4 regions of the Yersinia aldovae 670-83 genome follow, and region 4 is predicted to be linked to each of the others. Evidence: predicted binding sites of a transcription regulator. Region 4 holds the regulator's gene; each other region holds the start of a gene.

Region 1 (2,211 bases), 830 kb from region 4:
AAGCAAATAAATAAAGTGACTTTGTTAGTTATTACGTTATTTGTCATGGGATTCCATTCCATTATTAATAATGGCAATATGCGCGCTCTTATAAATATATTTTATATTGATGGTTTGATTAACACTATTGGGCTTTATTTTTTACTGGAATTGGCATACAGCCAAGGGAAACCCCTGACTGTATGTATTAACTATAAGGAAATTATAATGTTCTTATCAGGCTGATGGTTCCATAACAAGTCTAACCGTACCAGCGTATACTTCACCATCTAAGGCATCAACGCTTGCTTTACCAGCCACTGTTAGTATTTGGTTTGTTTTTCCATTGGCTAAGTTAATCGTTTGGTCAGTGGTATGATCTATAGTTAAACCGCCCACCATAACTCCAACTTTTGTAAACTCTTTACCCGTGCCATTGCTTTCTTCTAACTTAAACTCCTCTGCAAGTCTAAGTTTAACTTTATTGTATCCATTAATTGAGGATATTTCTATTGGCTGAGAAATATTGTAATTACCATCACCCAATGCTGTATCATAATCCAACTTCAATTGCTTAATTTCCACACCAGTAGGACTGGTCATTTTTACTGAGGATAAGACTTCAACTTCAACATCAATATCTTTGTTTACAGATGCAGCATAAACACTGCTGCTAGCTAATATAGCCATAGTAACGATAGAAAGTAGTGTCTTTTTCATGATAAATACCCAATAGTCCGTTATATATAAACCCTATCCGAATGGAGGGGAGTTAGTGGCTTTCTCTGCTTATGAGCATATATTGAAAATGATAACGAGGGTGTTAAATTGTCACGTTAATATACCTCCTCATAAGCTGGGAGGAACACTAACATTTTAATTGTCATTGTTTCAAGCAAGAGTTTGTCCTATTTTATTATACTTGATTTCTTATATTTATATATATTATTAATAATATCAATTCATGGTATTAAGTTATAGGTTTAGGTCTGTTTATTTTTTATGTTTAAATTTTAGTTGTCGTTGTTTCTATTTTTAAGGTGAATAATGTAATTAAATTAGTTGTTGGTGTTATTTAATCACTTTATGCATCATGATCGACTCTTTATTTTCATCGTTCATTCATACCTTTGTCATGTTTCTGTCATGTCGGGGTTATATTTCTGTAATGAAAAACTGTCATGTTTGCTTCCGAACAAAAACTGATTTATTTCGCTCATCCACAGAAATTCATTGAGATGAGCCATACAGATTTATTCAGAGGCCAGATATGTTTAACAATGCTATTGGTAAAACGTCGATTTGTGTTGCGCTGACCTTGGCATTCAGTGCCAATGCGATGGCGGTAACTGAAATTCCTTTCTGGCACTCGATGGAAGGGGAGTTAGGTGTAGAAGTTAACTCGTTAGCTGATCGCTTTAACCAGTCGCATAGCGATTATAAAATTGTGCCGGTCTATAAAGGTAACTACGAACAAAGTCTGGCGGCAGGTATTGCTGCTTTCCGTTCAGGGAAAGCGCCAGCTATTTTGCAGGTTTATGAAGTTGGCACCGCCACAATGATGGCGAGCAAGGCGATTAAGCCGGTTTTCCAGGTATTTAAAGACGCCAATATTAATTTTGATGAATCGATTTTCGTCCCGACGGTTGCGGGTTATTACACTGATGCCAAAACCGGTCACTTATTATCTCAGCCATTTAACAGCTCCACGCCGGTGTTGTATTACAACAAAGATGCTTTCAAAAAAGCAGGTTTGAACCCGGATCAACCACCAAAAACGTGGCAGGAACTGGCTGCAGATACAGCAAAATTGCGCGCTGCTGGCTCAAGTTGTGGTTACGCCAGCGGGTGGCAGGGATGGATTCAAATTGAAAACTTTAGTGCCTGGCATGGTCAGCCCATTGCCAGCCGTAATAATGGTTTTGATGGCACCGATGCGGTATTGGAATTCAATAAGCCTTTGCAGGTTAAGCATATTCAATTGCTGTCTGATATGAACAAGAAAGGTGATTTCACCTATTTTGGTCGTAAAGATGAATCGACTGCCAAGTTCTATAACGGTGATTGTGCTATTACCACCGCCTCTTCCGGATCACTTGCGGATATTCGCCATTACGCCAAATTTAATTACGGTGTTGGCATGATGCCTTACGATGCGGATGCCAAAAATGCGCCACAAAACGCCATTATTGGCGGAGCCAGCCTGTGGGTGATGGATGGTAAAGACAAAGA
Region 2 (2,211 bases), 1.3 Mb from region 4:
GAGAGCGTTTGCAAGTGGTCTAGCAACGGTTTATGCAGGGTGAAAGGCACCAATGCCGCGCGGGTCGGTAATACTTTCAAACCAAACTGTTCTGCCAGCTTGTAGCCGAATGGTGAAGCCCCTAATCCAGGCATAGACAAGCCACCAGAAGCAACCACCAGTGAGTTAGCGCTCACTTTCATATCATTAATATCTAATACGAAACCGGTGTCGCTCTTCTCAACCGACAGAATATTGCAACGTAACCGGACAGTGATTTGTCCCAGCTCACACTCTTTCAATAGCAGCTCAACGACTTGTTGAGCTGAGTCGTCGCAGAACAACTGCCCCAACGTCTTTTCATGCCAGGCAATGCCATAGCGATTCATCAGGTCGATGAAATCCCATTGGGTATAACGTGCCAGTGCCGATTTACAAAAGTGAGGGTTCTGTGACAGATAGGCCACAGGTTCGACAAACATATTGGTGAAATTGCACCGGCCACCACCTGACATCAGTATCTTACGGCCCGCTTTTTTGCCGTTATCCACCAACAGCACACGGCATCCAGCTTGCCCGGCTTGAGCTGCACAAAACAACCCCGCAGCACCCGCACCTATCACTACCACATCAAACTGTTCCACACTGGGCCTCATTGAGTAAAATCATCATCGCTGCAAAATTGCCCACTTTTAGCGGGTTATCGTAATATTTAGTACATTCAACCGACAAATTAACGGAGAGAGATTGTAAGTCGCGCACCGAAAGTAAACCATAGTAAGAAAATGTCTCATAGGGTAAAACCAAGTAACTTGCTGATATAAAATACATATATGGCTCGCAAGCACCATTTTATCTGCGGTCATGTCAAAAAAAGGTCATATTTTCCTTTTCCCCACCCCCCATTGTCACTGATAATGCGCCGCGTTCATGTCCACAAACTGGCGTAACACTTATGCTACATCTTTTCGCTGGCCTGGATTTCCATACCGGCCTAATGTTAGTTCTTGCTTTGTTGTTCGTGCTGTTTTACGAAGCCATCAATGGTTTTCATGATACAGCCAATGCGGTTGCGACCGTAATCTATACCCGTGCCATGCGTTCACAGGTTGCTGTGGTGATGGCAGGGGTGTTTAACTTCCTCGGCGTGATGCTGGGTGGCCTGAGCGTGGCTTATGCCATTGTTCATTTACTGCCTACTGATCTGCTGTTAAACGTGAGTTCGGCACACGGGTTGGCCATGGTCTTCTCGATGCTACTGGCGGCGATTATCTGGAATTTGGGTACTTGGTATTTCGGTATCCCGGCCTCCAGTTCTCATACGCTGATTGGTGCTATCATCGGTATTGGTTTAACCAATGCATTAATGACCAGTACATCTGTAGTGGATGCACTGAACGTTCCTAAGATGATACAAATCTTCCTGTCATTAATCTTATCCCCGATTGTGGGTTTGGTTATTGCGGGCTTGATGGTGTTCCTGTTACGTCGTTACTGGAACGGAACCAAGAAGCAGCAACGTATTCATCTGACCCCCGCTGAACGTGAAAAGAAAGACGGTAAACGTAAACCGCCATTCTGGACCCGTACTGCACTGATCATTTCAGCTATCGGCGTGAGTTTCTCTCACGGCGCTAACGATGGTCAGAAAGGGATTGGCTTGATCATGCTGGTATTAATCGGTGTGGCTCCGGCCGGGTTTGTCGTGAATATGAATGCAACGGGTTATGATATTGCACGCACCCGCGATGCAGTGACCCACTTGCAACAATTCTATCAGCAACACGGTGAAGTATTACCTCATGCCGTCGCGTTGAAACCACTGGTTCCTGCACCGGAAGCGCTGCCGGATACACCGACACAGTTCCATTGTGACAACTCACGAGCCATGATCGCTATTGACCATGCACAGGCGCTGCTGACGAATCTGCAAAGCTATGATGACCTTACGGTCGATCAACGCAGCCATATGCGCCGCTTGCTGATGTGCGTCGCAGAAACCGCAGGGACTGTTGCCAAGCTGCCAGAAACCAACGCGGAAGATCGCCGTTTCCTTAACAATCTGCGTAAAGATCTGTTGGAAACTGTGGAATATGCACCAACCTGGATTATCGTCGCCGTCGCTCTGGCCCTCTCTTTGGGTACTATGATCGGCTGGAAACGTGTGGCAGTGACCATCGGTGAGAAGATCGGTAAGAAAGGCATGACTTACGCACAAGGGGTTTCTGCCCA
Region 3 (2,211 bases), 1.1 Mb from region 4:
TCGCTCACCCCAGTCACTTACTTGAGTAAGCTCCTGGGGATTTGCTCAGTTGCCGCTTTCCTGCAACTCGAATTATTTAGGGTATATATTGAATCAATATTTTATAAATCACAGCTTGCCCGTAAATCAGAAGATTGGCTTACCGCTATTGTCTTTAATCTGAGTTTTCCAGGCAGCTCGAACCTGCTCAACCACTTCTTTTGGTAATGTGGCGTAGTCCAGAGCACTGGCTTGTTCAGCGCCATTTTTGTATGCCCAATCAAAGAACTTCAGGACTTCAGTGCCTTTATCCGCATTTTTCTGTTCTTTATGCACCAGAATAAAGGTGGTAGAGGTGATTGGCCAAACATCATCACCTTGCTGATTGGTTAAGTCTTGCGCGAAGGTTTTACTCCAGTCCACACCCTTAGCCGCAGCGCTAAAGCTTTGCTCTGTAGGGCTGACCGGTTTGCCATCGGCTGAAACCAGTTTGGTGTAAGCCAGGTTATTTTGTTTGGCGTAAGCGTATTCTACATAGCCAATGGAGCCTGGTAGACGCTGTACAAATGCGGCGATACCGTCATTACCTTTGCCACCCAAACCGGTTGGCCAGTTAACTGTAGAACCCGCACCCACTTTCTCTTTCCACTGCGCATTCACTTTAGCCAGATAGCTGGTGAATACGAATGAAGTACCTGAACCATCAGCACGGCGCACCACGGCAATATTTTGATCTGGCAATTTTACGCCCGGATTCAGCTTCACAATCGCCGGGTCATTCCATTTTTTCACATTGCCCAGATAAATATCACCCAGTATTTTACCGTCTAAGGTCAGCTCACCGGACTTAATACCTGGGATATTCACTGCTAATACCACACCACCAATCACCGTCGGAAATTGGAACAGGCCATCAGCAGCCAGTTTTTCGTCGGTCAATGGCGCATCAGAAGCACCGAAATCCACAGTATTGGCAATAATTTGTTTCACGCCACCTGAAGAACCGATCCCTTGATAGTTAACTTTGTTACCTGTTTCTTTCTGATAAGAATCTGCCCACTTGGCATACACCGGCGCGGGGAATGTCGCACCTGCACCTGTCAGGCTAGCAGCAGCGAACGCGGACACAGTGGTCATAGATAAAGTCGCTGCCACAATGCTGGCTACGGTGGTACGCATCAGTTTCATAATCCCTCCTAATGGGATATTAGAATTAACTCTAAAATTTTTCATCAGATTAAGTATGGTGCAGGAGAGAAAATAGGACAGTTTAATGACAGAAAAATGTACGAAATATGACAGTTATATGACAATCAAAAAAACAGAGGCATTCTGAGTCGAGAAAGATAGGACGAGACACTCTCTGTCGAATCACAACTTCCGGTATTGCTCACTCAGAGGCGATTCATCGTAAAGCTTAAAAAATATTGGCAGCAGAAATACTGTTTATGAAAGAAATTTGCAGATACTTGAAATATCTTTAGCTAGAGACTACGCAGATCTATACTTAAACATGGAATGAAATTTAATATGAACATATCTGAAATTTTAATAAAATACACCTTCCCAAAAATAGTTCAATCTGTAGAAGAACAAGGGAAGTTCACCAAGAAAAGTGCTACCGAGTTAAGTGCAGTTCTTAAATCACTGGGCAGTTCAACTCTAAAATTTTCGTGCGATGATGATAAGAAGTATTTACAAAAAGAATTGATCAGTATAAAAAAATACTATGGTTACAGGATTCTAACTCTTACATATCAAAACAAATGCCACTAGATGACTTACATTACAAAATATTAAATTCATAATTAACCGAAATTAAAAATAAACAGAGTAATTAATAAAAATAACTATAAAAATCATTAAACAAATAACCTACCATTATTAATGGTAGGTTATTTGTTATATATCAATACAGATTAAATCTGATCAGCATCAAAATCAGCTACTCAACTGTGACCGATTTTGCCAGGTTACGTGGCTGATCCACATCCGTACCTTTGATAAGCGCGACATGGTAAGACAGCAACTGTAGCGGCACGGTGTAGAAGATAGGGGCAATAATCTCTTCTACATGTGGTAACTGAATGATTTTCATACCTTCGCTATCAGTGAAACCTGCATCTTGATCAGCGAATACATACAGTAAACCACCACGGGCGCGCACTTCTTCAATGTTGGATTTCAGTTTTTCCAACAATTCGTTATTGGGTGCGACCACGATGACCGGCA
Region 4 (2,211 bases):
CCCATCCATCCGCTTGGTCTGCTCCTGCATTGTGCCCAAAGCCTTATCGCGCAACGGCCCTGTCAACGCTTGGTCATGCATCATTTCCAGATAACCTTGCAATACTGTTAATGGCGTGCGCAATTCGTGGCTGACATTAGCAAAGAAATTGCGCCTTGCCCCCTCCAACTGACGCATCTGGGTCACATCGCGGGCCACCATCAGCAATTGCCCTTCGGTATAAGGCATCACCCGGAACTCCACGAAATAACCATTATTCAATTGCAGGGTTAACGGACGGGCGAACTCTTGCTGTTGCAGATATTGGCTAAATTCCGGATAACGCAATAAATTGAGGATATGCTGACCGTTATCCTCTGGCCATCGGAACCCCAGCAGATGTTGAGCCAGGCCGTTACACCAGAAAATATTGCCCTCGATGGTGGTGATAACCACTGCATCCGGCAGTGATTCCGCCCCACTGCGAAAACGCTTGATAAGCAATGCCAGTTCACGCCGACGCCTGCGATTACGCAGTTGCATCTGGTATAAACCATAAAATAGCGGCTCCCAACTCCAGCGGCCAGCAGGCGGGGTCATACTGCGGTCTAACCATAGCCAGTGGGATAATTTGAGTTGGTTATAAAAATTCCAGACCAGTGCTGCGACGACCGAAACTAATAATAGCCACGGCAAATAGCCGATGACAGCACCTAACAAGAGTGCGGGCAAACAAAAAAGAGCCAGCTCTATAGCCAGCATTTTCCATGATAAGCGTTCTAACACAACGAATTCTCCGGCACTGAAAACTCAGTAGCGCGTTGAGAAACGGTATCCGGTTCCCCGGACAGTTTGTACCATTTTATCATGGCCATCAGTTTCAAGCGCCTTACGTAACCGACGAATATGCACGTCAACCGTGCGGTCTTCTACATAAACGTTAGTGCCCCAGACATAATTAAGCAACTGTTCACGGCTGTATACCCGCTCGGGATGAGTCATAAAGAAGTGCAGCAGTTTGAACTCGGTCGGCCCCATATCGAGCGCGTGTTCATTAGACATGACACGATGCGATGAAGGATCAAGACTTAACCCTTGCATTTCAATCACTTCTTCGACTGCCATTGGCGATATTCGACGCATCACAGCTTTAATACGTGCCACCAACTCTTTTGGCGAAAAAGGTTTAGTAATATAGTCATCCGCGCCCACTTCCAGCCCACGCACCCGATCTTCTTCTTCGCCACGGGCGGTCAGCATCATCACTGGTATATCCCGTGTTAATGCTTCACGTTTCATATGTTTAATAAACTGGATACCCGAGCCGCCGGGCAGCATCCAGTCCAACAGCACTAAATCAGGGAAAGGCTCCGACAGGCGCATTACCGCACTGTCATAATCTTCGGCTTCTAACGGTTGGTAACCATTTTGTTCCAACACAAAGCACACCATCTCACGGATAGGTGCTTCATCTTCCACCACCAGTATGCGTCTTGCCATCATCAACCCTGCCAGTATGTTAGTGGTCACTATTTGAGTTCGGAAGCCATTATGCGTCACTTTTGTGACAGATTTATGAAAAATATCACACATCCGCAACCAATAAGCATAGTGATAAGTTTCATGAAATTTGCAAAATTCAGTAGCCAACGTTGCGAGACGTCTCGAAGATTTATCTCATCATATTTTTTTAGCCGCGACATCCTGTTACCAGCGTTTATAATCAGCGCCATTCACTTTGACCGATAACCTGCCATCGCGGGAGATTTATGCGTATTATTCATACCTCTGACTGGCATTTGGGGCAGCATTTTTATACCAAAAGTCGTGCTGCCGAACATCAGGCATTTCTGCACTGGCTCATTGAGCAGATCGAAGAAAATCAGGTAGATGCGCTGATCATTGCCGGCGACATATTTGACACAGGTTCTCCACCCAGCTATGCCCGCGAGCTGTATAACCGCTTTATTGTCAGCCTCCAGCCCACTGGCTGTCAGTTAGTCGTGCTCGGCGGTAATCATGATTCAGTGGCAACATTGAATGAATCGCGCGGTTTGCTTTCATACCTGAATACCACCGTAATCTCCTGTGCCAGCAACCGGTTGGAACAACAAATTATTATTCTAAAAAACAGGCAACAGCAACCGGCAGCCATACTCTGCGCCATTCCGTTCTTGCGGCCTCGTGATTTGGTCACCAGTCAGGCGGGTGAATCCGGTGGGCAAAAGCAAC

What was found. The regulator PhoB, encoded in region 4, activates phosphate uptake and scavenging genes when phosphate is short. The targets are predictions, from matches to a motif close to CTGTCATAAAACTGNCNNAT.
Region 1: ugpB (sn-glycerol-3-phosphate ABC transporter substrate-binding protein UgpB) is a predicted target of PhoB. The motif match lies at 1,110-1,129, and genes of this name have one in related genera.
Region 2: pitA (inorganic phosphate transporter PitA) is a predicted target of PhoB. The motif match lies at 844-863, and genes of this name have one in related genera.
Region 3: pstS (phosphate ABC transporter substrate-binding protein PstS) is a predicted target of PhoB. The motif match lies at 1,273-1,292, and genes of this name have one in related genera.

Annotation. Positions count from the first base shown of each region.
Region 1 is NZ_CP009781.1:2,409,320-2,411,530, reverse strand. It holds gene AT01_RS10985 (TcfC E-set like domain-containing protein) at 1-62, opposite strand, end outside; gene AT01_RS10975 (CS1 type fimbrial major subunit) at 217-699, opposite strand; gene ugpB (sn-glycerol-3-phosphate ABC transporter substrate-binding protein UgpB) at 1,250-2,211, shown strand, end outside.
Region 2 is NZ_CP009781.1:2,870,295-2,872,505, reverse strand. It holds gene AT01_RS12970 (BaiN/RdsA family NAD(P)/FAD-dependent oxidoreductase) at 1-623, opposite strand, end outside; gene pitA (inorganic phosphate transporter PitA) at 935-2,211, shown strand, end outside.
Region 3 is NZ_CP009781.1:2,699,890-2,702,100, reverse strand. It holds gene pstS (phosphate ABC transporter substrate-binding protein PstS) at 127-1,167, opposite strand; gene glmS (glutamine--fructose-6-phosphate transaminase (isomerizing)) at 1,925-2,211, opposite strand, start outside.
Region 4 is NZ_CP009781.1:1,580,168-1,582,378, forward strand. It holds gene phoR (phosphate regulon sensor histidine kinase PhoR) at 1-765, opposite strand, end outside; gene phoB (phosphate response regulator transcription factor PhoB) at 790-1,479, opposite strand; gene sbcD (exonuclease subunit SbcD) at 1,749-2,211, shown strand, end outside.